4 regions of the Paenibacillus sp. B01 genome follow, and region 4 is predicted to be linked to each of the others. Evidence: riboswitches for the same ligand, from Rfam matches in the RefSeq annotation. Region 4 holds a riboswitch; each other region holds the start of a gene.
What was found. Region 4 has a riboswitch for cyclic di-AMP ahead of GE073_RS10385 (hypothetical protein). Riboswitches for the same ligand answer to the same signal wherever they lie in the genome.
Positions count from the first base shown of each region.

Region 1 (7,668 bases), 2.2 Mb from region 4:
CCCTTGAAGTACTCCGCTCCGGGACCATGCGCCATCAGCGGAACGTCGTCGGCGGAGTGCACCTCGGTGCCCTCGGACTTCGGCAGCGTGCCGGTGTGCAGGTACTTGTCCTTGTCCTCGGCCTTCGGATCGGCGAGCGTGCCGGGATTGGCGATGTAGGCGTCGCCCGACAGCACGGCCGGAGCCTGCGGCACGGCGCTGAATTTATAGTCCTCATAGTAGTCCGGCGTCGCGCCGAAGACGACGGCCAGCTTGCGGTCCACGTCCGGCGAGTCCGGGAAGCCGTCCTTGTCGGCATCGACGTACGTCGGGAACTTCGACTGCTCGTACGTGCGCACCGCCTCGCGGCCGGTCTTGCCGTCGCCTTCCCAGTACGTGCCGGCGATGCTCGTGGAGTGGGCATGGTCGGCCGTCGCCACGACGAGCGTGTCGCCGCTGGCGTCGGCATAAGCGCGGGCGAGGCCGATCGCCTTGTCCATCTCGATCGTGTCGTAGGCGGAGCGCTCCCAGTCCATCGTGTGCAGCTGCTTGTCGATGCTCGCGCCCTCGACGACGAGGAAGAAGCCGTTGTCGTTCTTCTTCAGCACGTCGATCGCCTTTTTCGTCATGTCCCAGAGCGTCGGCTGGTCGGTGAACGACTTGAGCGCCGCCGCGTTGCCCGTGGAGCGGTCGTAGTACACATTCATGTCGCCGGTATGGAACAGGCCGAGCAGCTTGTCCGGCGTGCCGGAGCTTTTCAGGCCGGCCGCGCTCTCGACGAACGTATAGCCCGCCTTTTCAAAGCCGCCGATCAGGTCCTTCTCGTCCTTGCGCTTGGAGCCCGGCACGGACTTCGGCAGGAAGTACGCCGAGCCTCCGCCCATCACGACCTCCGGCTGCAGCTGCAGCATCATGTCGGCGATCTCGGCCTTGTCGGCGCGGCGGCGCGTGTGGGAGACGACCGCGGCCGGCGTGGCGTCCTCGATCTCGGACGTCGTCACGATGCCGACGGACATGCCGCGCGAGCGCTTGAGCATCTCGGCCAGCGTCTCGACCTTCGGATCGTCGAGCGAGTTCTCCGTATTGTCGGGGTAGATGCCGAGCGCGTTCACCGCCGATTTATGGCCGGTGTTGTAGGCGCTCGCGCTGTTGGCGGAGTCGGTGACGAGGGAGTCCATGCCCGAAGTCGTCACGACGGCGCGCTGCTCCAGCTTGTCCAGCTCGAGCAGGCCGTTGTACTTGCCCTCGGTCAGTCCCTTGGACATGACGCGGGCGATCGTGATGCTCGGCTGGGCCATGCCGTCGCCGACGAACAGGATGACGTTTTTCGCCTTGCGGCCGGCCTGCTCCGTATTCACGACTTCATACTGCACGGTGCGCTTCAGGCTGCCGGCCTGGACGGAGACGGAGACGGTTCCGGCCTTGGGGAAGGAGACGTCGCGGACGGTGAATTCGCGGCTCTTGGCGGTGGAGGTCAGCTCGAGCTTTTTGCCGAAGACGGCTTCGGGGCTCTTGCCGTTGATCGTGATGCGGACGGCCGAGGCGTCGCCCGTCCAGTCGTTCAGCTCGACGCGAAAATCGAACTTCGCGCCGGCGAGGAACTTGGCCTGGTGGATCGGGGCGATGTAGATGGACGGGGCGGCATTCGCCGTCTCCGCGGCTTCCGCGGCCGCGGCGGGCTGCGGGCCGAGCTCGGCGAGTCCGGCTCCGCCGACGGCCGTCGCGGCGGCCAGCATGGCCCCGAGCAGGATGCGGCTCGTCTTGCTTGATTTTCTCATCTCAAAAAACCCTCCCAAGAGAATTAGGTATGAACGAGTGCTCATCCGTTATCTTAAGAGGGCTTTATGCGGGGATGTTTAGCGGCAAATAGTTTATTTGTAAATTATTCCGCCTTCTCTGGCGGCCCGCTCGCCGTGCCGTCCGCGAGCAGCGAGCCGTCCGGACGGTTGCCGAGCTGCAGCTCGCGGATCGAGTAGCCGAAATCCATCTGCAGATGAGGGTTGTCCTTGAAGCCTTCCCAGTCGCCGCCCCAGCTGAAGCCGAGCCGCTTGGCCATGTCGGCGACCTCGAGCCAGTCGGCCCGGCCGTTCTTGTTGCCGTCGTACTCCATGTCCCAGATGATGTCGCCGGAGCGGTCCTTCAGGGCGAAGTCGATCGCGAGCCCGTAGTTGTGGAACGACTCGCCGCCCTTGGCATGGGTGACGATGCGGCCCTCGCGATCCCGCCCCTGGGCGTAGATCGCGTCCTGCTCGGCCTCGCTGCGGAAGCCGTCAGTGAACACGACGGCGATGCCGGCGGCCTTCGCCTGGGCGGTGAGCCGCTCGCTCGCCGCCCGAACCTCGGGATGCAGGCCGGCGACGGGCGGCACGTCGCGGTACAGGCCTTGCGGCACGATCTTGTCGAACGCCCGCGGCAGCTCCAGCTTGAGCAGGGCGAGCGTCCCGGCGGCCAGTCCGGCGACGATGAGCAGCCCGCCCAGCGGGCTCCGCTTGCGTCGCGGCTTGCGCCGGACGGCGGCGCGGGCGTCTGCCCGGGCGGGGGCGGGTGTCGGTCGAGGCATTCCCATGTGCGTCTCCTTCGCTGGCGTAGTCTTGGTTGCGCCTTGTCTATGTTCTAATGAAGACGATCGAGCGGGCGGGAAGGCTTCGCGAGCAGCCGCTTGTACGTCTCGATGGCGCGGGCGCGCGACGCCTTGAGGTCGACGACCGCCTGCGGCGAAGGCTCGTGCACGGCGGCGGCGGACCATCCGGCCCGCTCGGGCAGCCAGCGCCGGATGTAGGCGCCGTCCGGATCCCAGCGCTTGGACTGGACGACCGGATTCATGATGCGGAAGTACGGAGCGGCGTCGAAGCCGAGCGAGCTGCTCCACAGCCAGCCGCCGCGGTTCAGCGTAGCGTCGTAGTCGAGCAGCTGCTCGCGGAACCATCGCTCTCCCGCCGTGAACGGCGCCAGCAGGTTTTTGCACAGGAACATCGCCGCGATCATGCGCAGCCGGTTCGGCAGCTCGCCGGTCGTCCGCAGCTGCGTCATCGCCGCGTCGATGAGCGGGATGCCGGTGCGGCCTTGCCGCCATGCCTCCGCATGCCGCTCCGTCAGGCCGGACAGGTCGACCTGCTCCTCATAGCGGAAAAAGTCCGCGTCGAACCGCGCCTGGTACAGGTAGAACTCCCGCCAGGCGAGCTGGCGGATCCAGCTCTCCGCGCCGGAGCGCGCCGCCGCGGCCGACGGATCGCGCGGCGCGGAGCCAGGGCCTTCGCCGCTGCCCGGCAGCGCCAGCTCGAGCTGGCTCGCGGCGTCCGCCCGCCAGCCGGCCGCTCCGCCGAAGGCAAGCGGCTCGCGCCCGTCCTCGGTCCGGGCGGCATCCAGAGCGAGGCCGTAGGCGCGCTGGGCCGACAGCGCGCCGACGTTCAGCCAGCGCGAGAGGCCGCTCCCGGCATCCAGCGCGTAGCGGTCGCGCAGCTCCTCGTACGCCTGCAGGCTGCCGCCGAGGAACCGCTCCAGCTGCCGCTCGGGGCGCTCGTCCTCCGGCACGGCGGCCGCGAGCAGTCCGATCAGCTCGCCCGGCACGCTCCAGCTGCCGCCGCCGGAGAGCCGGGCGGTCGGCAGGCCGCCGGCAGCGACGGCCGGAGGCGGCGCGAGCCGCGAGCGGACATAACCGTTCCACGCCCGGTAGAACGGCGTGAACACGCGGTACGGCTCTTTTCTTCCCGTCTGCTCCTGGAACGCGTCCAGATCGGCGAGAGGCACGTCCTCCAGCGCCGTCCAGCGCACGCCCCGGCTGCGGCAGACGGCGGCGAGCCGCTCGTCCCGCCGCCGCGCATAAGGCGTATGGTCGGCGGTGACGACGACCTCGCGGATCGGCTCCCGCTCGAGCAGGTCGTCCAGCACGTCGGCGGGATCGCCGTGCAGCAGCTGCAGCTCGGCCCCTTGCGCCGCATAATCCCGCTGCAGCATCCCGGCTGCCCGCAGGAAATGCCGTCCGGGATGGGACTCGGCGCGGCCGTTCCCGAGCTGCGCCGGATCGAGGATCAGCGCATGGATGCCCGGCATGCCGAGGCTGGCGGCGTAGTCGAACGCGCGCAGATCGCCCGCTCGGAGATCCTTGCGGTGGATGAACAGATACATGTCCTTGCCTCCTTGGATCGGCCGCGGCCGATCATGCTCTTTCCGTACTACCCTGCCGGAATGCAAACAAACCGCAGCAGGCGCTCCGAGGGGAGGCTTGCTGCGGTCTGCTCGTCCGGCTTCGAAAGGCTTTTAATCGACGTCCGGACCGCCGTCCGGCTGGTCGGCAGCGTCGTCCGCGTACTTCTCGAACGTCTTGTCGTCCATGACGCGGCGGGCGGACATATAGCGCTTGGCGTAGTAGGACTCGCTCAGCTCGCTGATCGTCACGCCTCGGCTTGAGGAAGCGTGAGCGAACTTGCCGTCGCCGACGTAGACGCCCACATGGGAGACGCCCTTGCCGCTCGTATTGAAGAACACGAGATCTCCCGCCTTCAGGTCGTCTTTGGCGACCTTCTTGCCCATGGCCGATTGAGCCGCGGACGAGTGGGGGAGCGTGATCTTGAACTGCTTGAACACGTAGGACGTGAAGCCCGAGCAGTCGAAGCCTTTCGAGGTGGTGCCCGCCGACTTGTACGGCGTGCCGATGACGTCGCTGATGACGCCGTCCATTTTGGATCCTGCCGATGCGCTTTGCGCGCCTGCCGAGAACAGCAGGGCAAGTCCGAGTGCGATTGCTGCGGCTTTCTTCTTCAAAGCTGAAGTGCTCCTTCCAGAGCCTACGAGGTTAGCTGTGGGGTTCGGTTGAAGGTTCCCTATGATTTCTCGGCCTTCCTGCCTTGCGGCGAGGAGGGCGAAATCAATTCACCCTGAGATGGTTCCCCCGTTTCCATAGTCATGGAACTCGGCATGTTTGAACTGCTTCTGGAAGTGGTATTCTTTTCTTTAAGCTATTTTCCTCCCTTTCCCGACATTTTCTCATAATTCTCATGTTGAAAGAGACAAATGACAGCGCTTGCTTCGGGGGCTCGAGTCGAATCGACGCCTCTGCCGGCGGGCCGCTTCGGCTCTGCCGCATCGAAAAAAAGCGCCCCCCGCGAGGGGCGCTTTTGCGGTCGGCGCGTCGTTCGCGCCGGAGCGATCCGAATCGGGGGATCAGGCCGTGTACAGCGAGTTTTCCATCAACGTGAGCAGCTTCGTGCGCATGCCCATCAGGCGGGTCAGCGCGGCCTCGCTGAGATCGAGCCCTTCCGGGCGCAGGCGGGCGTGCTCGCTCTGCAGGGCTTCCAGCTCCTGCGCGTTCCGGTAGGCGCCGGCGCGGTCCAGCAGATCGCCGGTCGCTTGATGCAGCTGCTCGTAGTAGGCGTAGATTTTTTCGGTCATGGTCAATCTTTCCTCTCTCTCTAAAATGAAACTCTCCTCTAGCATGTCCTGCATTCGATGGCTTCTATGCTCCATTAAAGCTGCGGATGATGATCGTACGATCATCGGCAGATGAAGGTTTGGTGTTCGCGGGGCGGTGCCGGGGCGGCGCTGCGCGGCCGGCCTGGATGTTATATACACCGCATTCGGGTCCGAAAAACAAGACAAAATTGTCAGAGAATTTACACAATTATAGGATGGACATTCGGATTTGTCAACTAACCTGACGTCCTCCGGCATCTGGCTTGTCGGACCAGCAGCTGTACTGCGCGGAGAGGATCCAGACGTCGATCAGCGTGCGGACGAAATGATACCCTTGCTGGATGACGATGGCGGCAAGGCCGGCCCAGGCCATCGCCCCAGCGCTGACGCCGGCTTGCAGCAGGCCCGACAGCAGCAGCAGGACGAGGCTGACGCCTGCCAGCGGCAGCAGGCGGCGCAGCGCCTGGCGGAAGCTCGCCCCTGCGCCCAGGCCGCTTGCCGCGCCGAACTGCAGGCTGAGGATCAGCACATGGAGCAGTCCGATCCAGAGCAGCCACGCTCCGGCCCAGGGCAGCGCGTCCGCGGCCAGCTGCGGCAGCGAGCTGTAGTGCTGGAAGCGTTGGAAGCCCTCCCGCGCAAGCCAGACGGCCGGAGCGAGCGCGAGCGTCAGCTCGGCGGCAGCGAGCAGGATGAACGGCTTCCAGCAGACGCGGATGCCCTCGAGGAAGCGCGTGCCTCCTTCGGCTCCGGACTCCGCGGCATGCCGCACGGAGTAGGCGAGTCCGGCGCTCAGCAGCGGACCGAGCAGCAGGCGGGCGAGCAGCAGTCCGCCCAGCAGCCATAGATACGGATGGGCCAGATCCGTCTTGAGCAGCCGGAACTGCGACTCCGCCCAGAAGATCGCGTCTGCGCCGGAGGCGGCTCCGTCCGCCCCGGGATAGCGCTGCACGAGCGGGCGCACGACGGAGTCGACGAGCCGGTACAGGAAGAAGCCCCACAGCAGCCGGTACAGGAACAGGAAGGCGGCGATCGGCAGATGCTTGACAGTCAGCCCCCAGCCTTGCTTGAGATAGGTGGACACGGGATCACGCTCCTTTCTTCCGCCGCCCTCACCAGGCGAACGCTCCTGCGAGCCATTCCAGCGCCTTGACGATGCCGAGGCTGATCCGCACCCGCTGGTCCGCCGGCGCCTCGGCGCGCAGGAAGTTGTTGATCTGCCGGTTGTCCAGCACGTTGAGCCGATCCGGATCGACCGCCGCCCACAGCAGCGGGGAGGAGGAGGTCAGCTTGAAGCTCGTGTCGGCCTCCACGCCGTCCCACATGCGCTCGATCGTTCGTCCGTCGGCGAAGCGGAAGCGGATGTTCACCGGGCCGTATACGCCGTCGAGGCGGCGGATGACGACCTGCGACTCGTAGCCGGGCTTGCCGCCGCCGCTTTCCAGCGGGGAGACGCGGATCGAGTCGACCGCGTAGTCGGCCGTCTGGCCGCCATAGACGAACTGGCTGAAGTAGTCGTCCCAGCTGTCCTTGGTCACCTGCTCCACGACCCGCTTGAAGTCGGCCGTCGTCGGATGCTTGAATTTGTACTGGTTGAAATACGTCCGCAGGATCTTGTTCATCATCGTCGGTCCCGTCCGCTGCTCGATGCCGGTCAGCACGAGCTTCGCCCGGCTGTAGACGTTGTCGGCGTAGCGGCCATGGGAGCCGTACGACCAGGACAGCAGCTTGAGCGGAGCGGGATCGGTGACGTAGCTCGCCTCCAGCGCGGTGCGCGGCTCGACGCCGTACTCGCTTTCCATGATCTTGTCCTCCGAGTAGGAGGTGAAGCCCTCGTCGAGCCAGGCTTCCTCGAATTCATTGGACGCGACCATGCCGTACCAGTACTGATGCCCGATCTCATGCACGACGGTGCGCTCGAGGCTGTAGCCGGGATTGTCCGTATCGGCGCCGAAGGCGGTCACGAGCGTCGGATACTCCATGCCCCCGGCGCCGTTCGCGGCCGCGGGAGGGACGACGATCGACAGCGTGCTGTAGGGATAGGCGCCGTACCACTGCGAGTACTTGGCGAGAGCCGACTTGGCCGCATGCATGTAGCGCTCGGCCAGCTTCTTGTGGAGCGGGTCGAGGTAAAGCTTGATGCGCACGCCGGGCACGCCCGGCGCGGAGAACGCCTCCTCGCTGTAGAGGAAGTCCGGCGAGGCCGACCAGGCGAAGTCATGCACGTCCTCGGCGTAGAACGTGAACGTCTGGCCGTCCTTGGACGCCTCGGCGGGCTTCGTC
Region 1 covers NZ_CP045802.1:237,164-244,831, forward strand. Annotated here, with positions in the region: gene GE073_RS01075 (alkaline phosphatase) at 1-1,757, opposite strand, end outside; gene GE073_RS01080 (M15 family metallopeptidase) at 1,862-2,539, opposite strand; gene GE073_RS01085 (cryptochrome/photolyase family protein) at 2,593-4,104, opposite strand; gene GE073_RS01090 (C40 family peptidase) at 4,237-4,740, opposite strand; cyclic di-AMP (ydaO/yuaA leader) riboswitch at 4,746-4,904, opposite strand; gene GE073_RS01095 (hypothetical protein) at 5,140-5,367, opposite strand; gene GE073_RS01100 (hypothetical protein) at 5,621-6,469, opposite strand; gene GE073_RS01105 (M1 family metallopeptidase) at 6,498-7,668, opposite strand, start outside.
Region 1: another riboswitch for cyclic di-AMP. It lies ahead of GE073_RS01090 (C40 family peptidase); the one in region 4 lies ahead of GE073_RS10385 (hypothetical protein).

Region 2 (7,668 bases), 2.7 Mb from region 4:
CATGCCGTGCTTCCGCACGAACGCGCCGATGTCGGCGAACGCCGGAGCAAGCGCCGGATACGGGTCCCAGCCGCTCAGCGCTTCATGCGTGGCGAGCGGGATGAGCTTGGAGGAGAACCGGTACAGGTGGATGTCCGAATAGCGGTTGTTGTTCAGGATGCGCAGCGTGCTGCGCAGATTGTTTTCGGCGATGCGCTCCAGCCTGGCGAGGCCGGCCTCCCGGTCGCCCAGCTTGGCGAAGTTCGTGTAGGTCATCGTGCGCGACGGGGAGGCGTTCTCCAGCAGCAGGCTCATCGCGACAAAGCCGAAGCGGACGATCATCCCCGCTCTCCGAAGAACATCTCATGCGCGAGGTTCGTCTGGACGCGCGACTCTTCCTCGGTCAGCTTGCGCACCAGCTCCATCTCGACCTGGGTGACCTCCTGGCCCTGGAAGTTGATCTCCGCGATGGAGGCGAGGATGCGCACGATCGCGATCGCGCGGTTGTCCGGCGTGTACGCGATCACCTTCTGGCCGGTCGGAAAGACGCGGAAGCCGCTCTTGACCATCTTGCCCTTGCCGTATTCCAGCAGCTCGTACAGCTCCTGCTCGGACTTGAATTTGCAGACGGAATTGAACTCGGTGGCGAAGCCCATCGCTTGTCCCTCCTCTTTATGTAAAAAAGCGCCTCCCCAGAGCAGGGCTCTGCCTGGGGAAAGCACGCTTGCTGCGGCTCAGCCGCCGTAGTGGATCTTCTGCTTGTCGGCGTGGCGCGCCAGCGCCAGCTCGATCAGCGTGTCGAGCAGCTCGCGGTACGGCATTCCGGTTTCCTTCCACATGAGCGGGTACATGCTGTACGGCGTGAAGCCCGGCATCGTGTTCACCTCGTTGATGAGCAGCTGGCCGTCGCTCCTCCGAAGGAAGAAGTCGACGCGCGACAGGCCCGAGCCGTCGATCGCCAGATAGGCGCGGATCGCCATCTCGCGCACCGCCTCGGCCGTCTCGGCCGGCAGGTCGGCCGGAATCTGCATGATGCTCGTGCCGTCGACGTACTTGGCGTTGTAGTCGTAGAAGTCCGCGCCGCTGATGACCTCGCCGGGCACGGATGCCCGCGGCTCGTCGTTGCCGAGCACGCTGACCTCGATCTCGCGCGCGTCGACGAACTCCTCGACGACGACCTTGCGGTCGTAGCGCAGCGCCAGCTCGACGGCGGCGATCAGCTCCTCGCGGTTTTTCGCCTTGGAGATGCCGACGCTGCTGCCGAGGTTCGCCGGCTTGACGAAGCACGGATAGCCGAGCGCGACCTCGATCTCCATGACGAAGAACGTATGGTCCTTCTCCCACTGCGTGCGGTTGAAGCTGCGGTAGATGCACTGCGGCAGCCCTTCATGGGCGAACACTTTTTTCATCGTGATTTTGTCCATGCCGACCGCCGAGGCGAGCACGCCCGCGCCGACGTACGGGATGTTGGCCATCTCGAGCAGCCCCTGGATCGTGCCGTCCTCGCCGAAGGTGCCGTGCAGCAGCGGGAAGATGACGTCGACCGCCTTCTCCGGCGCGGCGGCGGCGGCCGCCGCCTGCAGCGCCGACTCGCCGGCCGGCGCAGGGGCCAGGCCGCGGAATACCGGCGCGAGCGCCAGGCTGCTGTCGCCGCCTTCCAGCTTCAGCTGCTCCACGCTGTCCGGAGCCGCGAGCAGCACGCCTGCCGAGCGCCATTCGCCCGTTTTGGTGATGTAGAAGGGCTGAATCTCGTATTTGCCGAAATCGAACGCCCCCATGACCGCCAGCGCCGTCTGCAGCGACACCTCATGCTCCCCCGACTTGCCTCCGTAGACCAGTCCGACGCGAATCTTCTCTCCCATGATGTTAGCCCTCCGGTACCCTCTAGAAATTAGGATGCCAACAACCGGGTCCGCCCATGCGGACCGGCTGCCGGCATCCTGGCCGTGCTACATGCTGTCGCTCAAATGATAGAACCGGTAGCGGGTCTGCTCCGTCCACGCGTACGAATCCTTGTAGTCCCAGTAGCGGTGGCGGCTCGGCACCGTATTGGCGTTGACGAGCGGCATGCCGTCCCCGTCGAACGCCGTCACGACCGTCGTATGCTGGAAGCGGCCGTCGCCGTTCCAGTCGTAGGTGATCACGTCGCCGAGCTCCAGCTCCGCCGCGCTCTCCACCGGCGTCGCCCGCATGCCGGACGAGCGCGGAAAGCTCAAGTAGAGCTGGAACGCGTTGGACACGGCCCAGCTGTAGCTCCACTGCTCCTGGCCGCCCGTCCGTCCCTTGTACCACCAGCCGGATTCCCTTTTCCCAGTATAGTTCATCGGCGCTTCCCCTGCAAAGACGCACTGCGACACATAATTGGTGCAGTTGACCTCGAATTCCTCGTAAGCGGGATTCGGCTCGTTCCACCACTGGTCCGCGTAGGCCGCGACCAGCTCGCGCCGGTACCGGGCGGCGCGGGAGCGGGTGTTGATGCGCGGAACGACGCCATAGTTAAGGAAAGGACGCGGCGCGCCGGGCGGCTGGATGCCGCTGCCGCCGCCGTTGCCGTAGGAGCGGTGCTCGGCGAGCGCGCTGTCCGCCGCGGCATGGCCGTAGCGCGGCCGCCGCTCGCCGACGAGCGGCTCGACCCGCGTCAGCCGCCAGCTCCCGTCCGCGCCGGCCGGTGCGAGCCATATCCGCTCGCGCTCGATCCGCTCCTCCGTATACTGGCGGCCTTTGTGCTGGACATGCCGCTTCAGATGCAGCTGGAGCACGACCGACACCTCCGCGCCGGATTCGTTGACCTTGACCAGCGCGGCCCGCGTCTCGCATTGGGAGGTGAGCAGATCCCGCTCCTCGGCCCGCTCTCGCTGCCGCTGGAGCCGGTGCAGCAGGCGCAGCCGATGGTCCGCGTCCGTCATGATTCCGGCGAGCGCGCTGTCGCGCAGCTCCACCTCGGCCTGGTTGCAGGCCTGCACATAATGCTGCACGGCGCCGCGCCAGCCTGCGGGCGGCTCGCTCCGTCGCTCCTCCCCGCCGGCATCGGCTTGCGGAGGCCTTTTTCCCACCTTGATCCGCGCCATCCTTCCCCATCCTCTCCGAAGCGCTATTTCTCCATCTTAATTTCCATCCTATGACGGATGCGCTCCGGATTATGATCCTTTTCCATGAGAGCGCTTTAGAGCGACGATGGGTCCGCATGGACGAGTTCCCGACAGCATTTCATCGAATTTTCGCTAAATATAGCCTTTTACAAGACAGGCCGGCCTGAAGTATGATAAAGTTCAGCACATTTCTATTCTGCTGAATTCCACGAAAGTGGAAGCGGGGGAACCAACCGCAGGCGCCTTGTCGCGCCTGCCGGGGTGAATCCGGCGCGCACCCGACGCGCGGCTGCCGAAGCCGCCGCGGACTGCGCCTGGTAGGGCTACTCTCTTGGCCCGAATCCGTCAGCTAACCCCGTAAGCAACCAAAGGAGAGGTTCGACCATGTCTTTGCAGGAACGCTTCACCGGCGGTCCGGAGCCGAGACGGCTGCGAGCCGTCCACCGCTCCGCCGCCTGTTGCGCCGAGCAGGAAATCGCCTGCTCCGCCTCGCTGCCGCTTCCGGTCGTACTGGATGCGTCCGAGGTCATCGAGGAGGCGGGGCACGACGCCCGCCACGCTGCTCTTCTGGTCGAGGAGCCGCTCGCTCCCGACCGCCGCATCCGCCGCATCGACCTGTTCATCAGCCGCACCACGGCGATGCTTGCAGGCGGCAGCGGCGACTATCTGGTCGCGCTTCATCTTTATGCAGGCTCAAGCCTGCACCGTGCCGTCGTCACGATGTCCTACTCCGAGGCTCCCGCCGACTGGCAGAGCTGGAGCGGCTGGTTCCAATCGTTCGTCGGCGTTCCGAGCGACGAGGTCATGTCGGTGCTCTATTATGACGCCGAGTGGATCAGCGATCATCGGGACCGTCTTTTGCGCAAGGCTCTGGAGCCCGGCTCCAGAGAAGCGATGCCCTTTCCCGCCACCGCCTTCTGGAGAAGGCACTACCTCATCGAATCTTCCGACATCCATATCCAGCACTCGATGTAATCCAGGCAACCCGCTGATCCCTGCCGCATGATCCGCTCATGCAGGAAGCCCCCGAAGGGCCATGTCCCTCGGGGGCTTCGCTGCGTTCATGGGGTTGAAAACAGGGACGAAGCGGAGCCGGCTCCGCTTCGTCCCGTTCATTCCGCTGCGCCCTGCTTTACGCGTGGCTCAGCTCCAGCTCCTCTTCCTCGTCGCGGTTGTAGCTCTCGCGGTCGAACTCGTCTTCCGACACGGCGACGAGCAGCGACGACACGGTCGTGCCGGTCGCGTTGACCGCCGTGCGGCCCATGTCGACGACGGCGTCGATCGCGAGCACGAGGCCGAGCCCTTCCAGCGGCAGGCCGAGCGCGGTCAGGACGACCGTCGTCGAGATCGACGCCGGTCCCGGCACGCCGGCGACGCCGATCGAGGAGATCGTGCTGACGAGCACGATCAGGATGTAGTCGGAGATGCCGAGCGGCACGCCGTACACCTCGGCGACGAAGATCGCCACGACCGCCGGCCAGACGCCGCCGCAGCCGTTCATGTTCATCGTCGCGCCGAGCGGCGCGACGAAGCTGGCGATGCGCGGCGACACGCGCAGCCGCTTGGTGATGACCTCCAGGTTGACCGGCAGCGTCGCGTAGCTGCTGCGCGTCGTGAAGGCGACGGCGATCGTCGGGTAGATCTTGCGCAGGAACTTGAACGGATTGAGCTTCGCCCAGAACGTGACGAGCGAGCCGAACGTCAGGATGAAGTGCAGCAGCAGCGCGACATACGTCGCGAGAATGAGGCTGATGAGCGGCTTGAGCGTATCGAAGCCGTAGCGCGCGGCCATCGAGCCGATCAGCGCATACACGCCGTATGGCGTCAGGCGGATGATGTACTTGGTCACCTGGTTCATGACCTGCTTGAGCGATTCGATGACTTGGCGCACCGGCTCGGCCGCCTCCGGCTTGCGCGAGCTGAGCTGCACGATGGCGACGGCGATGAAGATCGCGAAGATCAGCACCGGCACGACCTTGGCGTCGGCCATGTCGCCGATCGGGTTGGACGGCACGAGGTTCAGGATGACCTCGGAGAACGTCGGAATCGTCCGCGCCTCATACCCTTCCGGCGTCTCCTGGGCGATGCCCGAGCCCGGGTTGAACGCCAGCGCCACGAGCAGGCCGATCAGCGCTGCCACGCCGGTCGTGCCGATGAAGAGCAGGATCGTCTTGGTGCCGATCTTGCGCAGCTGCCCGAGGCTCGAGATCGACGAGATGCTGGAGACGACCAGCACGGCGACGAGCGGGATGACGAGCATTTTGATGAGGTTGACGTAAATGGAGCCGAGCGTGCTGATGCTCGTGGCGTCGATCTCCAAGGAGTTCAGCGTCACGCCGACGACGAGGCCTATGCCGAGCGCGAGCAGCACCCGATAGCCGAAGCCGACGCGGCGCCGCGCCAGCCAGACGAGCAGTCCGATGACGATGAGGGAGACAAGCAGGCTGATCCAGTTCGTCTGGAACGCATGCACGAGGTTGTTGTTTTCAGGCAATGAGTCCATCCCCTTCATATCCTAGTGATTTACTATGCTATAGTATACTAGCGAGGTTGACTTCTTATGTCAACGTTTATTTAGCCCGTGAATAATAATTGGCATGAAGCTTCGACGCCTCCAGCTCGCCGAATCAAGGCACTCCAAGCTCCCGCGCCAAAAAACCCGCAGAGCCCGGCGCCTTCACAGGCCGCCTCTGCGGGTAATAGGAAACCGGATCGGCGCCGCATCCCTGTGCAGACGCCATAATCGAGGGCGCTCAGCCCGGCAGCATCGCGCCCATGCGCGTCGCCGACTGGACGACGAGCGCCGACTGCTCGCGTATGATGGCCGGCGTGAAGCGCGCGGCCGGTCCCGATACGGACAGCGCCGCCGCCAGCCGACCGCTGCGGTCGAACACCGGAGCCGACAGCGCCGCCGCTCCCGGCTCGCGCTCCTCCATGCTCGTCGCGTAGCCGAGCCGACGGATCTCCTCCAGCTGCTCGCGGAACGACTGCGGGTCGATTCCTTGCGGCAGCGCCTCCAAGGACATCATCTGCGCCGCCAGCGCCGGCTCGGCAAAAGCGATGAGCACCTTGCTCGAGGCTCCGACGTACAGCGGCAGCCGCACGCCGACCGGCGCCACGCGCCGGATCGCCTGGTTGCTCTGCACGGCCTGGATGCGGATCCGCTCGCTGCCGTCCCGCACGTACAGGCTCACCGTCTCCCCGAGCGTGTCGCGCAGCCTCTCCATCTCCGGCAGGCAGATGACCGCCGGGTCGCCCGACCGCGACCGATGCGCCGACAGCTCCCAGATGCGCATGCCGAGCCGGTAGCGCTCGGAGCTGCGGTCGCGCTCGAGGAAGCCCTTGTCCTCCAGCGTCGCCAGCATCCGGTGTACGGTGCTCTTGTGCAGCCCGACCCGCTCCGCGATCTCGGTCATCGGCAGGTCGCTCTCCGTCGTAAAGCAGAGCAGGATATCCAGCGCCCTCTCGACGGCCCTTACATTCGATTTTCCATCCTCGGCCTTGCCGCTACGGGACGGTTCCATGCGCTCACCTGCTTTCTTTCCGGGGCGGAGAAGGCCATGACGCTCCTCCGTTCTCATTGAGAATCATTATCATTATAGGGGAGAAAGCGGAGTCCGTCTACCCCGATTCGGTTTCATTCAGTGAAACTAAGATTCTCCTAGTATAACTCGTTTCCTTTATCTCGTAAAGAAACGGCTTCATTTTACGGCAACATTACAAGTGCTTAACAATTGCTCGACATGAATTGACAGCCCGGACAATAGACGCATACAGTAGTAGTACATAGGATCTAGAACGCTTACAAAACAAGGGAGGGGAAGACGAAATGAGCAGCTCTGCCCTGCATACGCCGCTGAACTCGCCGCTGCAGCTGGACCCGTCCCTCTCTTCCGTGCTTCCTCGCCGCGACACGCGCCGCAATGCGCTCGTAGCCGCCGTGTCGGCCGGCGCCGCCCTGCTGCTGCTGCTGATTGTCGCCTTCCACGGCTATATCGCCTGGATGGTCGCGTATCCCTATGTCGCCCCGGTCCATTCCAATCCGATGGAGGCCAAAGGCCTCGCTTATGAAGACGTGACCTTCCCGAGCCTCAGCGGACGCACGACCGTAAGCGGCTGGTACATCCCCTCCTCCCCCGGCCGCTCGATCCAGAGCGAGTCCGAGCGGACGATCGTGCTGAGCCACGGCTACGGCGCGAACCGCGAGGAGACGTGGGTGCCGATGTACGACCTCGCCAGCCTGCTCCACCGGCTGAACTATAATGTCCTGATGTTCGATTACGGCTATGCCTCCCAGCAGTACCGCGCTCCGGCGACCGGCGGCTGGGAGGAGTCTCAGCAGCTGCTCGCCGCCGTCGACTACGTCCGCGCGAACGGCTCCAAGGAAGTCGTCGTCTGGGGCTTCAGCATGGGCGCCGGCACGGCGCTGCAGGCCGCCCTGCAGACGGATGCGATCGATGCGATGATCCTCGACAGCACCTTCGTGGCCAGCCCCGACACGCTGTTCGACAACGTGCGCAACATCATCGACCTGCCGCGCCTGTCGCTGCCGCTCATCGAGAAGCTGCTGCCGCTCTGGACCGGCGTCGACTTCAACAAG
Region 2 covers NZ_CP045802.1:5,101,558-5,109,225, forward strand. Annotated here, with positions in the region: gene uvsE (UV DNA damage repair endonuclease UvsE) at 1-321, opposite strand, end outside; gene GE073_RS21875 (hypothetical protein) at 318-635, opposite strand; gene GE073_RS21880 (D-alanine--D-alanine ligase) at 714-1,841, opposite strand; gene GE073_RS21885 (amidase domain-containing protein) at 1,929-3,047, opposite strand; cyclic di-AMP (ydaO/yuaA leader) riboswitch at 3,256-3,447, shown strand; gene GE073_RS21890 (hypothetical protein) at 3,453-4,043, shown strand; gene GE073_RS21895 (dicarboxylate/amino acid:cation symporter) at 4,201-5,571, opposite strand; gene GE073_RS21900 (IclR family transcriptional regulator) at 5,822-6,592, opposite strand; gene GE073_RS21905 (alpha/beta hydrolase) at 6,898-7,668, shown strand, end outside.
Region 2: another riboswitch for cyclic di-AMP. It lies ahead of GE073_RS21890 (hypothetical protein); the one in region 4 lies ahead of GE073_RS10385 (hypothetical protein).

Region 3 (7,668 bases), 2.1 Mb from region 4:
ACGCTCGACGAGAAGTTCAAGCTGATCGAGCGCGACGAGGAGCGCAGCGTCAAGGCTCAGGCGGGCCTCGCGGCCTATTTGGGAATGACCGACATCCGCCGCATCGAGGCGTTCGACAACTCCAACATCCAGGGCACGAACCCGGTATCCGCGATGGTCGTGTTCACCGACGGCAAGCCGGACAAGAAGGAGTATCGCAAATACAAGGTGCGCACGGTGCAAGGGCCGGACGACTACGAGACGATGCGCGAGGTCATCCGCAGGCGCTACGAGCGGGTGCTCAAGGAAGGGCTGCCGCTGCCGGATCTGATCGTCGTCGACGGCGGGCGGGGCCAGATTAGCGCGGCCAACGACATCCTCGAGAACGAACTCGGGCTGCAGGTGCCGGTATGCGGTCTCGTCAAAGACGCCAAGCACAAGACGGCGCAGCTCATGGTCGGCGACCCGCCCGAGCCGGTGACGCTGCCGCGCGACAGCCAGGAGTTCTACCTGCTGCAGCGCATCCAGGACGAGGTGCACCGGTTCGCGATCTCGTTCCACCGCGAGCAGCGCGGCAAGTCGATGACCGAGTCGCGCCTCGACTCGATTTCCGGCATCGGGGAGAAGCGGCGCAAGCAGCTGCTGCGGCATTTCGGCTCGCTCAAGAAGATCCGCGAGGCGAAGGCCGAGGACTTCCGTCCGCTCGGCATCGGCGACAAGCTCGCGGAGCGCATCGTCGAGGCGCTGCGCGAGGAGTAGCGGTGAGGGCGGCCGGCCAGCAAAAAAAGACGAAGCGGACTTCCTCCCGCTTCGTCTTTTTCGTCTGCGCCGGCCGCGTCAGGCCGGCGGCGGATAGGCGGCCGCGCGCCTTTGCAGGCCGTACCGCCGCATCAGCCACGCGACGGCGATCGGCGCGACGATGTAGATGACGCCGGCGGCCGTCTCGGCCGTCCGGCCGGTCATGAACAGGGACATCGACATGAGCACGCTGTTCATGACCGCATGGGTGAAGACGGCGGTGAAAAAGCCGAATTTCAGGAACAGGTACGAGAACAGCAGGCCGAGGATCGTCAGCTCGATGAGCCTCGTCGTCGACGGATAGATCGGGTAGGTGACATGGCCGAGCGCCCAGATCACCGTCGGGATGAGCGAGGCGAGGAACGGATTTTTGATCCATTTCATCAGCAGGCCGATGCCGAACAGCCGGTACACCGCCTCCTCCTGGATGGCGGCGCACCAAGCGAGCAGCGGCATGAGCCAGAGCGCCGCCATGTTGTACGGCGACTGGGTCACGTCCGTCGTCGCCCAGGCGCCCGTGGCGGCCGAGAGGCCGCCGAGGATGAGCGTCTGCAGGCCGAGCAGCAGGAAGGCGAGCGCGTAGGAGAGCTTCATCGCGCTCCACGCCTCGGCTCCGAAGCCGGGCTCCGAGCCGGCGGTCCAGAGCGGCCGGCCCTGGGCTCTCCACAGCCCGTCTCCGGCGACGAGCGAGAAGTACGCTCCGACCGCCATGACGAAGGTGAGCGCCGTCATGAAGACGAGCTGGGCCATCGCCGCGAGCTCCGCGTTGACCTCGCCCCCGTAGATCGCCCGCAAGCCGTCCAGCAGATTGAAGTTGTTGACCGTGTAGAAGGCGAGGAAGATCAGCGCCAGCGCCCAGCCCCGGCGGAACGACGTGAAGCGCCTCATGACGATGGCGTAGACGATGGCCAGCAGCGTCATGATACCGGACGGCAGCAGATTGCCGAGCAGCGACAATTGCTCGCCGAGCCGGTCCTGCTCCATCGTATAGGCGGCGTAGGAGGCAGGGACCTCGTAGACGGGCTGAAAGCGGGTCAGCCTGTTCTCCCCCTCCAAGCGCTCGCCGGCGGCGAGGACGATCAGGCTCGCTTCGCCGACGGTGATCGCCGCCTCGTAGCGGACGGAGCCCTCTTTGGCCGGGCCCGAGCGGCGCAGCTGGCCGAGTCCGAGCTCGTCGGCCTGCCGCTGGACCGTCCGGTCCAGCGCCTCGCCCTCCAGCGCGGAGCTTCCTCCGTCGCCTCCGGTCGGACCGAGCACCTGCTTCCAGCCGACGAGCTTGCCGCTCGTCATGCCGATCTCGACGAGCAGCCGCCGGCCGTCGTCGAAGTTCTGCGTCACCTGCCAGACATCGACGGGCACCTTGAGTCCGGCGCTGCTGTCCAGCGTCTTGCCCAGCTTCTCCTTCGCCACATAGCCCGCCATCAGCCTGTCGGCCTGATGGACCGCGTGGGCGTTCTGGGGAAGCGCGCGCAGCTGCTTCTGGGCAAAGTCGGCCGCAGCCGCCATCGCCTGCCCGCGGCTGACCGGGTGGACCGGCTCGCTCTCCGCGCCGACTCCGGCTGCCGAGGGGATGACCTGCAGCAGCAGGAATAAAGCGGCTCCGATTGCGCCATACCAAACGTATCTTCGAAAAGCCTGGTCAAGATGGGATGAATTCATCGAAGTCCTCCTTGCTGATGGCGCTGCCTGGTTGGATCCATGGATTAACCTTACCACAGCGGCTTTCCTTTTATCCATGCCGCCCGGCCGCACGGACGAGCCAGCGGGCAAAAGAGCGAGCGCGGAGGGGCTAGCATCCTCCGCAATGTCCGCCAGCCTCGAAAAACGAAGCAAATCGGCCGCCAACGCCTGCGGACGCATTTGGTAACCTGTCCTTTATCCTATATAATCAAATCCGATCCTATAGAACTTTAAACTGCCGAATTCCGGACGACAAGCGCCGGGAACGGGGGAACCAGCGCGGACGGCGGCTCGTGGAGCCGGACAGCCGATCCGCAGGGGTGAATTCCGCTCGGAACTTTTCCGGGGGGATAGGGCGGCCGTCACGCCCGAATCCGTCAGCTAACCTCGGAGGCTTCCATGACAGGACTCACACAGGCGCTGGGCACCGGGTGTTTCCGGTGCCTATTTGTCGTGTGCAAAAAAAGGAGAATGGCCGCCTATGACCGCTTGGAGGCTGCAGCTGAGGCAGCTGCTCATCCCTTCCCCGCCGAGGATCCTGATCGCCGGCTTCGCTTTCATCATCGCGCTCGGCTCGCTGCTGCTCATGCAGCCGTTCGCGACCGCGGACGGCTTGGGGACGCGCTGGATCGACGCGCTGTTCACGGCGACATCCGCCACTTGCGTCACGGGCCTCGTCGTCGTCGACACCGGAACGCATTATTCGCTGGCGGGCCAGCTCATCATCCTGGTGATGATCCAGATCGGCGGCCTCGGCTTCATGACGATGGCGACGCTGTTCGCGCTCGTGCTGCGCAAGCGCATCTCGCTCAAGGAGCGGCTGCTGCTGCAGGAGGCGATGAACCAAGGCTCGATGGAGGGCATCGTACGGCTGATCCGCCGCGTCCTTTTGTACTCGCTCGTCATCGAGGGCTGCGGCGCGCTGCTGTATGCGCTGCGCTTCCTGTCCGACATGCCGCCCGGGCAGGCCGTCTATTACGGCATCTTCCATGCGGTGTCCATGTTCAACAACGCCGGCTTCGACATCATGGGCAACTACAGCAGCATGACCGCCTATGTCGCGGATCCGCTCGTCAATCTCGTCACCGTCTCGCTCGTCATCCTCGGCGGCCTCGGCTTCATCGTCCTGTCCGATCTGGTCGACTTCCGCAGGCATCGGCGGCTGACGCTGCACTCCAAGGTCGTGCTGCTGACAAGCGGCGGCCTGGTGGCGCTCGGGACGGCCGTCATCTTCCTGTTCGAATACGGGAATGCCGGCACGATGGGACCGCTCGACCTCGGCGGCAAGCTGCTCGCGTCGCTGTTCCAGTCGGTCGCGACGCGAACCGCCGGACCGAACTCGGTGGACATCGGAGCTCTGACCCAGGCGAGCCTGTTCTTCATGATCCTTCTCATGTTCATCGGAGCGTCGCCCGGCTCGACCGGCGGCGGCATCAAGACGACGACGTTCATGACGCTCGCGGCGGCGATGTGGGCGATGCTCCGGGGCAAGGAGGACATCGTGCTGTTCCGCTACCGGCTCGCCAAGGAGCGCATCCTCAAGGCGCTGACGATCACGATGCTGTCGATCGCCATCGTGCTCGCCTCGACGATGGTGCTTTGCACGCTCGAGGACCGCGACTTCCTGCGCATCCTGTTCGAGACGGTGTCGGCGTTCGGCACGGTCGGGCTGAGCACCGGCATTACGCCGGGGCTGCAGGATGTCAGCAAGCTCGTGATCAGCTTCGTCATGTTCGCCGGCAGGCTCGGCCCGCTGACGATGGCGTACGCTCTCCGGCCCAAGGCCAGCAAGGAATATTACAAGCATCCGGAAGGCAAGATCATCATCGGATAGGAAAGGAAAGAAAGAGAGACAATGGGTAAGGGAGCCAAAGGAAGTCAATTCTGCGTCATCGGACTGGGCCGTTTCGGATCCAGCCTCGGCAAGGAGCTCGTGCAGCTCGGACATGAGGTGCTCGGCATCGACCGCAGCGAGGAGCTCGTCGACGATCTGAGCGGCACGCTCACGCATACCGCCTGCGCGGACTCGACGGACGAGGAGGCGCTGCGCGCGCTCGGCATCCGCAATTTCGACTGCTGCATCGTCGCCATCGGCGGGGATATCCAGGCCAGCATCATGACGGCGATCCTCGTCAAGGACGCCGGGGTCAAAAAGGTCGTCGTCAAGGCGGTCAGCGAGCTGCACGGGCGCGTGCTCGAGAAGCTCGGCGCCGATCGGGTCATCTATCCCGAGCGCGACATGGGCATCCGCGTCGCCCATCAGCTCGTCTCGCCGAACCTGCTCGACTACATCGAGCTGAGCTCCGATTACTCCGTGGCGGAGCTGTCCGTGCCGCGCTGCTTGGCGGGCAAGACGCTCGCCGACATCGATCCGCGCAAGCGGTTCGGCTGCAGCATCGTAGCCGTCAACAAGCCGCAAGGCATCATCATCGCGCCCAAGGCCGAGCAGGTGCTGGCCGAGCGCGACGTCATGGTCGTCATCGGCACGAACGAGGGGATCGAGGACTTCGAGAACATGGTCAGCGAGCGCTGAGGGCATCCGGCTGCGACGGACCGAGCCGGCAACCGGCTACGGCTGGCCCGGCAGGCCGCTGCGGGCGCTCAGCGGCAAGCCCGAACGCGCCGCGTAGCCGGCCGCCGCTTCCGCGATCCATTGGCGGACGACAGGCTCGAGCAGCGACGGATCGCCGTGGATGAGCGAGGTCGTGCGCCGAGTCTTTTTCAGCTCCGGCAGCGGCACGAGCATGAGGTCGTTGTCCTCCGCCATCTGCGGCCGGATGTACGATCGCGGCAGCAGCGTAGCCGCTCCGCATGTATGCAGCAGGCGCAGGATCGCCTCGAAGGAGTCGATCTCCATGCGCACGTCGGGATGCAGGCGGAACTTGTCGAACAGCTCGTCGGTAAGCGTGCGGAACCAGGTTCCCTTGGAGAACAGGATCATCGGCAGCCCGTTCAGGTCGCCGATCGCGAGCTTGTCGGACAGCATGCGCCCGCGCGGCAGCACGAGCTCGAGATGGTCGTCGAACAGCTTCACGCAGTGCAGCTGCGGATCGTCGATGACGGATGCCACAAGGCCGAGCTCGATTTTCCGGTCCCGGACGAGCGAGACGATCTCGTGGGTTTTGCCGGTCACGGCCTTGATGTCGATCTCGGGATGGCTGGCGGTCAGCGCCTGGATGAGGTCGGGCAGCGTCGTCTGCAGCGTCGTCAGGCTGGCGCCGATCGTCAGCGTGAAGCGGTGGGTCTGCTTGAACTCGGCCAGCGTGAGCAGATACTGCCGATGCATCTGGCGCAGCTGCACGGCGTAGTCGTACGTCAGCTCGCCGATGCGCGTCAGCTCCAGGCGGCGTCCGACGCGGCGGAAGAGCGGCGCTCCGAGCTCCTCCTCGAGCTTGGCGATCTTGCGCGAGAGGGCGGGCTGCGACAGGTTGAGCAGCGCCGACGCCTTGTTCATGCTCGACTGCTCGACGATGACGGCGAACAGCTGAAGATCTTCCTGCATCGCATTCCATCCTTTCGGCGATCCGACTTGCTTATGCTCCTATGTTATAACATTGTATAAAAAATAAACAATATCTTTATAAGCGAAAAAAGGGTACGATGGGATCTGTGGCTAATCTGTGTCCGTCCTGAAGTCGGATGCTGTCGTGAATTGTTGACGCTCCCAAGAACGGGCTGTAAAATGGATAAGGTTTGTCCCTGACGATGATTACGCATTCAAACGGCTGGAAAGGAGAACGCATTATTTATGAAAGGAAATTCCTATTTGGCGCGCAAGCTCCACTCGCTGCTCGGGGTCGTTCCGCTTGCCCTGTTCCTCGTGAATCACGCCATCACCAACTACTCGGCGTTCGAGGGAGGCCCGGAAGGGTTCAACGAAAGCGTCGAGATGCTCAACGGCTTGCCGCTGATCTTCTTCCTGGAGATTTTCGGCATCTTCCTGCCGCTGATCTTCCACGGGGTATACGGCCTTTACGTCGCCTACCAGTCGAACTGGAACAACTCCCGCTTCCAATACGGACGCAACTGGGCGTTCACGCTTCAGCGCCTGTCGGGCGTCATTACGTTCATCTTCATCGTATGGCATGTCTATCAGACCCGCTACCAGGTGCTGATCGGCGAGCTGACGCATGAACAGCTCGGCCATCAGATGCATGAGATCTTCACGAATCCGGTCAGCGTCGTCCTGTACACGATCGGCGTCCTGGCCGCCGTCTTCCACTTCGCCAACGGCATGTGGTCCTTCCTCGTGAGCTGGGGCATCACCGTCGGCCCGCGCGCGCAGCGCATCTCCTCCTACATCTGGATGGGCGTCTTCGTCATCGTGTCGGCTCTGTTCCTGCTCTCGATCGCGGCCTTCCGCAGCGACGAGTTCGCGGAGACGGCAGCGGCCGTACGGACCTGGATCGGATAACACGATAGAGAAGGAGGACCCACTCACATGGCTAAAAACAACATCATCGTCGTCGGCGGCGGACTGGCCGGGCTTATGGCCACGATCAAGGCGGCCGAAGCCGGCGTCCACGTCAACCTGTTCTCCCTGGTGCCCGTAAAACGCTCGCACTCCGTGTGCGCGCAAGGCGGCATCAACGGAGCCGTCAATACGAAGGGCGAAGGCGACTCTCCTTGGGAGCACTTCGACGATACGGTCTACGGCGGCGACTTCCTCGCCAACCAGCCTCCGGTCAAGGCGATGTGCGAGGCCGCTCCCGGCATCATCCACCTGATGGACCGCATGGGCGTCATGTTCAGCCGCACGCCGGAGGGCCTGCTCGACTTCCGCCGCTTCGGCGGCACGCAATACCACCGCACGGCGTTCGCGGGCGCGACGACCGGCCAGCAGCTGCTGTACGCGCTGGACGAGCAGGTTCGCCGCTGGGAGGCCGCCGGCCTCGTCAGCAAGCATGAGCATTTCGAGTTCATGGGCGCGGTGCTCGACGACGACGGCGTCTGCCGCGGCATCACCGGCCAGGACCTGCGCACGATGGAGGTCGTCTCCTTCCGCGCGGACGCGGTCATCCTGGCGACGGGCGGCCCCGGCATCATTTTCGGCAAGACGACCAACTCGGTCATCAATACGGGCACCGCGGCGAGCGCCGTGTACCAGCAGGGCGTCAGCTACGCCAACGGCGAGATGATCCAGATCCACCCGACGGCCATCCCGGGCGACGACAAGAACCGCCTCATGTCCGAGTCGGCGCGCGGCGAGGG
Region 3 covers NZ_CP045802.1:4,516,420-4,524,087, reverse strand. Annotated here, with positions in the region: gene uvrC (excinuclease ABC subunit UvrC) at 1-738, shown strand, start outside; gene GE073_RS19320 (CPBP family intramembrane glutamic endopeptidase) at 817-2,436, opposite strand; cyclic di-AMP (ydaO/yuaA leader) riboswitch at 2,684-2,868, shown strand; gene GE073_RS19315 (TrkH family potassium uptake protein) at 2,939-4,291, shown strand; gene GE073_RS19310 (potassium channel family protein) at 4,313-4,990, shown strand; gene GE073_RS19305 (LysR family transcriptional regulator) at 5,027-5,959, opposite strand; gene GE073_RS19300 (succinate dehydrogenase cytochrome b558 subunit) at 6,206-6,871, shown strand; gene sdhA (succinate dehydrogenase flavoprotein subunit) at 6,899-7,668, shown strand, end outside.
Region 3: another riboswitch for cyclic di-AMP. It lies ahead of GE073_RS19315 (TrkH family potassium uptake protein); the one in region 4 lies ahead of GE073_RS10385 (hypothetical protein).

Region 4 (7,668 bases):
GCATGACGTCGCCATCATCGGCGGCGGCCAGAGCGGACTCGGAGCCGCATTTGCCTTAATGAAGGAACGCGTCTCGAACGTCATCATCCTCGACGAGAATCCGGAGGGCAAGGAAGGACCGTGGGAAACGTACGCTCGCATGAACACGCTCCGCACGCCCAAGCATCTGCCGTCCATCGATCTCGGCGTTCCGTCGCTCACGTTCCGCGCCTGGTGGGAGGCGCAGGCAGGCGAGGAGGGCTGGGAGGCGATCGACAAAATTCCGCGCGGGGACTGGATGAGCTACTTGCGCTGGTACCGCCGGGTGCTGAACCTGCCTGTCGTCAACGAGACGCGGCTGACGCTCGTCGAGCCGCTGGAGAAGGGCCTTTACCGGCTCCATCTCGAAGGCCCCGGCGCGCCGGCTCCGCAGCTGCTCGCCCGCAAGGTCATCCTCGCGACCGGCATCCAGGGCGGCGGGGAGTGGCATGTGCCGCCGCTCGTGTCGCGCCATGTGCCGCGCGAGCTGTACGCGCATACGTCCGAGGCGATTGACTTCGAGGCGCTGCGCGGCAAGCGGATCGCCGTGCTCGGCGGAGGCGCGTCGGCGTTCGACAACGCCAGCTTCGCCTTGGCCGCGGGCGTCGCGGAGGCGCATGTATTCGTCCGCCGGCCGGAGCTGCCGCGCATCAATCCGATCCGGCAGATGGAGCACTCGGGCATGATCGAGCATTTCCCGCGGCTGTCCGACGAGGACAAGTACGCCGTCATGGCGCATTTCTTCAAGCACAACCAGCCGCCGACGAACGACACGTTCCAGCGGGCGGCCGCCTGGCCGGGCTTCCGGCTCCACGTCGGAGCGCCTTGGCTCGCGGTGCGGACGGAAGGAGAGCGGGCCGTCGTGACGACGCCGCAGGGCGAGGAGGCGTTCGACTTCCTCGTCGTCAGCACCGGGCTGCTGACCGACCCGGCGCTGCGTCCCGAGCTGCGGCTGGTCGAGCGCCATATCGCCCGCTGGGGCGACCGGTACGAGGCGCCGGCGGACATCGCGAGCCCCGTGCTCGACGCCCATCCGTATTTGACGCCGGGCTTCGCCTTCACGAGCCGGGACGAGGAGGGCGCGTCGCGGCTGCACGGCCTCCACACGTTCAACTACTCCGCGATGATCAGCTGCGGCCTATCCGCCTCCGCGCTGTCGGGCATGCGCCATGCGATACCGAAGCTCGTGTCGGAGGTCGCGGGCGGGCTGTTCCTCGACGATCGCGAGCGGATTCTGGATCAGTTCTACCGGTACGACGAGCTGGAGTTCACGGGCTGGATGGATTCGTTAAGCTGATCTTACGCCCGGCGACCCGGTCTGCCAAATAAAAATCGCGTAAAAACGTCTCCTTAGGGCGTGTTTGCAATCCCGCTTCGGGTTATGCAAACACGCCCTAGCTTCTGCTCCGCCAGAAGGCCGGGAATTCGGGATCGACGACGGCGCCGTGACGCACCTTGAAGGCGCGGCTGCGGCTGCTGCCGTCCTTGAGCTTCAGCAGGCCATGCTCGAACTCGGTATCGCGGCTGCGGAAAAAGACGCCGGAGCATCCATTCTTGTCCAAGGTCCTCTGGATGACGTAGCCGCCGTCCCGCGCGGCGACCGCGACGCGGACGCCGCGCTCATGGGTCCGCTCCAGCTCCTCGTCCAGCCGCTGCACGGCGACGACATGCAGATCGGTCTGGCCGATCCGGCGCAGCAGCGCGTCGACGAAGGAGGCGTGGAACCGCTCCTCCCAGCGCGTCGGCACGGGCTGTCCGACGACGATCTGCGTCATGCGCTCGATCATCGCCGTATGGGCGATGACGTCGACGGCCTTGCGGCCTGCGGACGGCACCGCCCGGAATTCCGCGCCTGCTTCGGCCGCGGCGTCGCGCCAGACGCGCTGCCATTCCTCCTGCGCCGAGCCGGGCGCCGCCTCGACGTCCGACACCACGCTCAGGACGACCAAGCGGCTGCCCGCCGCCGCGGCAAGCTCGGCGCCGCGGCGGATGAGGCGCTCTCCGTGCGGGCCGTACGACAGGCAGACGAGGATGTGTTCCGATTTGGGCATGGCAATTGCTCCTTCACTTTTTTTTGCTGCTCATCCTACGCGACGAGAGGGCGGTCTGTAAAAGGCGGCGCAGGCGGAATTCAGCCGTCCCGCTTCATGTAAGCGCGACCATCGCCTTCGTTTGCCGAGAATGAAATCGGCGATGGAGGCGGGTTTTTGGCATGCGTCGAGATGAATTCGAGAGAATGAGCGAGATTCAGAGAGAGAAATGGAGATCGATCGGCCTTTCTTGCTCGACAAGCGCGATCGCGGCCGGATTTTCGCCGCTGGCCCGGCTTTACTTTCCGAAAAGTCCGGGTGTAAGATTCGTCTCAGCTAGCCAGACCAGCTTTTGACAACGCTGAGTTTCCGAAATGGAAAACGGGGGAACCAAGCGGAGCCTGCGGCCGCCGATGTGAGAGTCGGCCGCCGCAGCTCCAGGGGTGAATCCCGGGGGAGCGGATCCATGGAATCCGTCTGCCTCGGGTAGGGCGACTCTCACCGTCCGAATCCGACAGCTAACCTCGTAAGCGCAGGAGGCGGCGCGCGCCATAGCGCGCCGTGCTCCGATCGGGAGAGAGGATGATGACGCTTGTGATCTGACCAAGACCACAGGGGCCGCTGCCTCTGTGGTTTTTTGCGCGCTTTTTTCCGAAGCGGATCCCGGTCCGCAGCCGTCCGCCGCCCTCGCCACCCGAAGGAGAACCACCATGGATCTCGATCCCGAAACGATACTCGTCTCGCCGGCCACGGCGGCCGGCGAACGCTTCCTGATGCAGCTGAAGCGCATGCGGATTCCTTGCGCCGCAGTCGTCAACAGCCGCCGCGAAAGGCAGCGGCTGGAGCGCCTCGGCTTAGGTCGAATCATGCAAATCGATACGGCCGAAAAGGACCGCAATCCGGCGCCTGAATGCCGATGCGGCAACGTCTACCTGTTCGAGAGCAGCCTCGCTCTCTGCTGCCGCTATGTGCAGATTTTCCGCGGCTGGACCGGCCGCAGCATCTTCGTCGTCACGCAAGGCCGCGGCTCGGGCGGCGTCTACAAGTCGCTCGGAGCGGATTATGTCATTCATACAAACGGGCAGGACGTCTTTTACCTCATTCAGGACGAAGCCCGCCAAGACAAGGAAAAGGAGCCATTCACATGATGGATATCGGCATGCTCGCCTTGCTGATCGGATTGACCGCCGCGATGCTCGGCCTGCTCGCCTGGTGCGGCAAGCAGGCGCAGGAAGGACGCGAGGAACGATGATCGCGCTCCTGTGGGTTGTCGTCGCGGCCGTGTTCCTCTACCTCGTCTACGTCTTGCTTCACCCCGACCAATTCTGACCCAAGAAGGAGCCACCTCCCATGATGGCAGGACTATCCATCGCAATCACGCTGCTGCTCGTGCTGCTGCTGGCCAAGCCGGCGGGACTGTATCTCTATCGGGCCTACAGCCTGGAGCCGACCGGCCTCGACCGCGTCTTCGGCCCGGCGGAGCGGCTGATCTACCGCCTCGGGGGCATCCGCCCCGGAAGCCAGAGCTGGAAAGCCTACGCCGCGGCGCTGATCGTCAGCAACGGAGTCATGCTGCTGCTCGTCTACGCCGTCTTCCGCACGCAAGCCTATCTCCCGCTCAATCCGAGCGGGATCGCGAACATGGAGCCGCGGCTCGCGTTCAACACGACGATCAGCTTCATGACCAATACGAACCTGCAGCATTACAGCGGCGAAAGCGGCTTATCCTATCTGTCCCAAATGATCGCGATCGTGTTCATGATGTTCGTCTCGCCGGCGACGGGGCTGTGCGCGGCGATGGCGTTCATGAGAGGGCTGGCCGGCAAGCCGATGGGCCATTTCTTCGTCGATCTCGTTCGCTCGATCACGCGGGTGCTGCTGCCGATCGCTTTTGTGCTGGCGCTCGTCTTCGTCGCGCTCGGCGTGCCGCAGACGCTGGAGCCGTCTGCCGCCGCGCAGACGCTGGAGGGCGGGGAGCAGACGATCGCGCGCGGTCCGGTCGCCTCGCTGCTCGCCATCAAGGAGCTCGGCAACAACGGCGGCGGCCATATGGGCGTCAACTCCGCGCATCCGTTCGAAAACCCCGACGCGATCAGCAACCTGCTGCAGATGCTGCTCATGCTGCTCGTGCCGACGGCGCTGCCGTTCGCGTACGGCAAGCTCGTCGGCAACCCGAAGCAGGGGCGGGTGCTGTTCGTCTCCATGGCGCTGCTATTCGTCGTCATGCTGGGCGTCTCGCTGACGGCCGAGCAGGAGGCGAACCCCGCGATCGCGGCGCTCGGCTATGATTCCGGCCAAGGAAGCATGGAAGGAAAGGAAACCCGCTTCGGCGTGCCGCAATCCGCGCTCTATTCAGTCGTGACGACCGCCTCCGAAACCGGCGCCGTCAACTCGATGCACGACTCGTTCACGCCGCTCGGCGGCATGGTGCCGCTCATGAACATGATGCTGAACACCGTGTTCGGCGGCTCCGGCGTCGGCCTCATGAACGTGCTGCTGTACGCGCTGATGGCGGTGTTCCTCTCCGGCCTGATGGTCGGCCGGACGCCGGAGTTTCTCGGCAAGAAGCTGGAGGGTCGCGAAATGAAGCTGATCGCGCTGACGCTGCTCGTGCAGCCGGCGCTCATCCTGCTGCCGACGGCCGCCGCTCTTTATGCTTATCCCGATACGATCTCGAACCCGGGCTACCATGGCCTTACCCAGGCGCTCTACGAGTTCACGTCGTCCGCGGCCAACAACGGCTCCGGCTTCGAGGGACTAGGCGACAATACGCCGTTCTGGAACCTCAGCACCGGCATCGTCATGTATCTGGGGCGGTACGTCTCCATCATCACGCTGCTTGCGGTCGCGGGCTCGCTCGCCGCCAAAAAGGCCGTGCCGGAGACGATCGGCACGTTCCGCACCGATTCGGCTACGTTCGGCGCCGTCTTTCTCGGCACCGTGCTCATCGTCGGCGCGCTGACGTACTTCCCGAGCCTCGTGCTGGGGCCGATCGCCGAGCAGCTGACGCTGAAGCCATAGCCGAACGGACAGAAAAGAGGAGAGCTAGCCATGAGCCAAAATAGATCGACGCTTGGCGGACCGATCGTCCGCCAGGCTCTGAAGGAATCGGTCCTGAAGCTGGATCCGCGGGTGATGGTCCGCAACCCGGTCATGTTCGTCGTCGAGATCGGCTTCGCCGTCACGCTGCTGCTCGCCGTCGTCCCGGATGCGTTCGGGGGCGGCACGCCGGCCTGGTTCAACGTCGTCGTCGCCGCGATCCTGCTGGTGACGCTGCTGTTCGCGAACTTCGCGGAGGCGCTGGCGGAAGGCCGCGGCAAGGCGCAGGCCGACTCGCTCAAGCGCTCCAAGCGCGACGTCGTCGCCTTCCGCGAGAGCGGCTCGGCGGGCCTCAAGGAGGTGCCGGCGAGCGAGCTGCGCAAGGGCGATGTCGTGCGCGTCGAGGCCGGCCAGTGGATTCCCGGCGACGGCGAGGTCATCGAGGGACTCGCGTCCGTCGACGAGTCCGCGATCACCGGCGAGTCCGCTCCGGTCATCAAGGAGGCGGGAGGCGACTTCTCCTCCGTTACCGGAGGGACCAAGGTGCTCAGCGACTCGATCCGCGTCCGCATGACGAGCGATCCGGGCGAGTCGTTCCTTGACCGCATGATCGCTCTCGTCGAGGGAGCGAAGCGGCAGAAGACGCCGAACGAGATCGCGCTCAGCACGGTGCTGACGAGCTTGACGCTTATTTTCCTGATGGTCGTGGCGAGCCTGCCGTTCCTCGGGGGCTTCCTCGGGGTGAAGCTGGAGGTGCCGGTGCTGATCGCCCTGCTCGTCTGCCTCATCCCGACGACGATCGGCGGCCTGCTGTCGGCGATCGGCATCGCCGGCATGGACCGCGTGACGCAGTTCAACGTCATCGCGATGTCGGGCAAGGCGGTCGAGGCGGCCGGCGACATCAACACGATCATCCTCGACAAGACGGGCACGATCACGTACGGCAACCGGATGGCGAGCGAGTTCGTCTCCGTCGGCGGCTGGAGCGAGACGGCCGTCGCCGAGTGGGCGCTCGCCGGCTCCGTCAAGGACGAGACGCCGGAAGGCCGCTCGGTCGTCGAGCTGGCCCGCAAGATGGGGCTGTCGGCGGACCCGGCGCTGGCCGAGGGCGGGGAGTGGATCGAGTTCCGCGCCGAGACGCGGATGAGCGGCCTCGATCTCGCAGATGGACGATGCGTGCGCAAGGGCTCGGTCGACGCGGTCAAGACGTGGGCCAGGCAGAAGGGCGGCGACGTTCCGAGCGATCTGGACGCGAAAAGCGACCGTATCGCCTCGGCGGGCGGCACGCCGCTCGCGGTCGCGGTGGACGAGAAGATCGTCGGCCTCATTTACCTGAAGGATACGGTCAAGCCGGGCATGAAGGAGCGCTTCGAGCAGATGCGCCAGATGGGCATCCGCACGATCATGTGCACCGGCGACAATCCGCTGACCGCGCAGACGATCGCCCGGGAGGCCGGCGTCGACGACTTCATCGCCGAGAGCCGTCCGGAGGACAAGATCGCGGTCATCAAGCGCGAGCAGGCTCAGGGCAAGCTCGTCGCCATGACCGGGGACGGCACGAACGACGCGCCGGCGCTGGCGCAGGCGGATGTCGGCATCGCCATGAACAGCGGCACGACGGCGGCCAAGGAGGCGGCGAACATGGTCGACCTCGACTCCGATCCGTCCAAGATCATCGAGGTCGTAGCGATCGGCAAGCAACTGCTTATGACGCGCGGCGCGCTGACTACGTTCAGCATCGCGAACGACGTCGCCAAGTATTTCGCGATCATCCCGGCGATGTTCATGGCGGCGATCCCGCAGATGGACGTCCTCAACATCATGCGGCTCGACTCGCCGATGTCGGCGATCCTGTCCGCGCTCATCTTCAACGCGATCGTCATCCCGCTGCTCATCCCGCTCGCGATGAAGGGCGTCGCCTACAAGCCGCAGGGCTCCGCCGCGCTGCTGAGGCGCAATCTGCTCGTCTACGGCCTCGGCGGCGTCATCGTGCCGTTCGCGGGCATCAAGCTGATCGACCTTGCCGTCATGTGGATGGTATAAGCGGATGCGGGCGATCGACGGAACAATCGAACCTCGAAAGGATGAACCGACCATGCAGCTATTCGCCAGCAGTCTCCGCATCAGCCTCGTCCTCATGCTGCTTTGCGGCGTCGTCTACAATCTGGCGGCGACCGGCATCGCCCAGACGCTGATGCCCCATCGGGCCAGCGGCAGCCTGATCGAGGAGGACGGCCGCATCGTCGGCTCGGAGCTCATCGGCCAGACGTTCACGGAGCCGCGCTGGTTCCACGGGCGGCTGTCGAGCATCGGCTACGCCGCGGACGGCTCGGGCACGCCGAACTACGCTCCGTCGAATCCGGACCTGCTGGAGCGGGCGCGGCAGTCGGCGCTCGACTGGCAGGCCGCCAATCCGGACGTGCCGCTGAGCGAGGTGCCGCTTGACCTCGTCACGAACTCCGGCTCGGGCCTCGATCCGGACATCAGCCCGCAAGGCGCGCGCGTGCAAATTCCGCGCGTCAGCGCGGAGACCGGCATCCCGCAGGCCGAGCTCGAGCAGCTGGTGGAGCGGCATACGGCG
Region 4 covers NZ_CP045802.1:2,427,865-2,435,532, forward strand. Annotated here, with positions in the region: gene GE073_RS10375 (FAD/NAD(P)-binding protein) at 1-1,315, shown strand, start outside; gene GE073_RS10380 (universal stress protein) at 1,413-2,069, opposite strand; cyclic di-AMP (ydaO/yuaA leader) riboswitch at 2,398-2,596, shown strand; gene GE073_RS10385 (hypothetical protein) at 2,759-3,196, shown strand; gene GE073_RS26050 (potassium-transporting ATPase subunit F) at 3,297-3,377, shown strand; gene kdpA (potassium-transporting ATPase subunit KdpA) at 3,402-5,069, shown strand; gene kdpB (potassium-transporting ATPase subunit KdpB) at 5,100-7,130, shown strand; gene kdpC (potassium-transporting ATPase subunit KdpC) at 7,183-7,668, shown strand, end outside.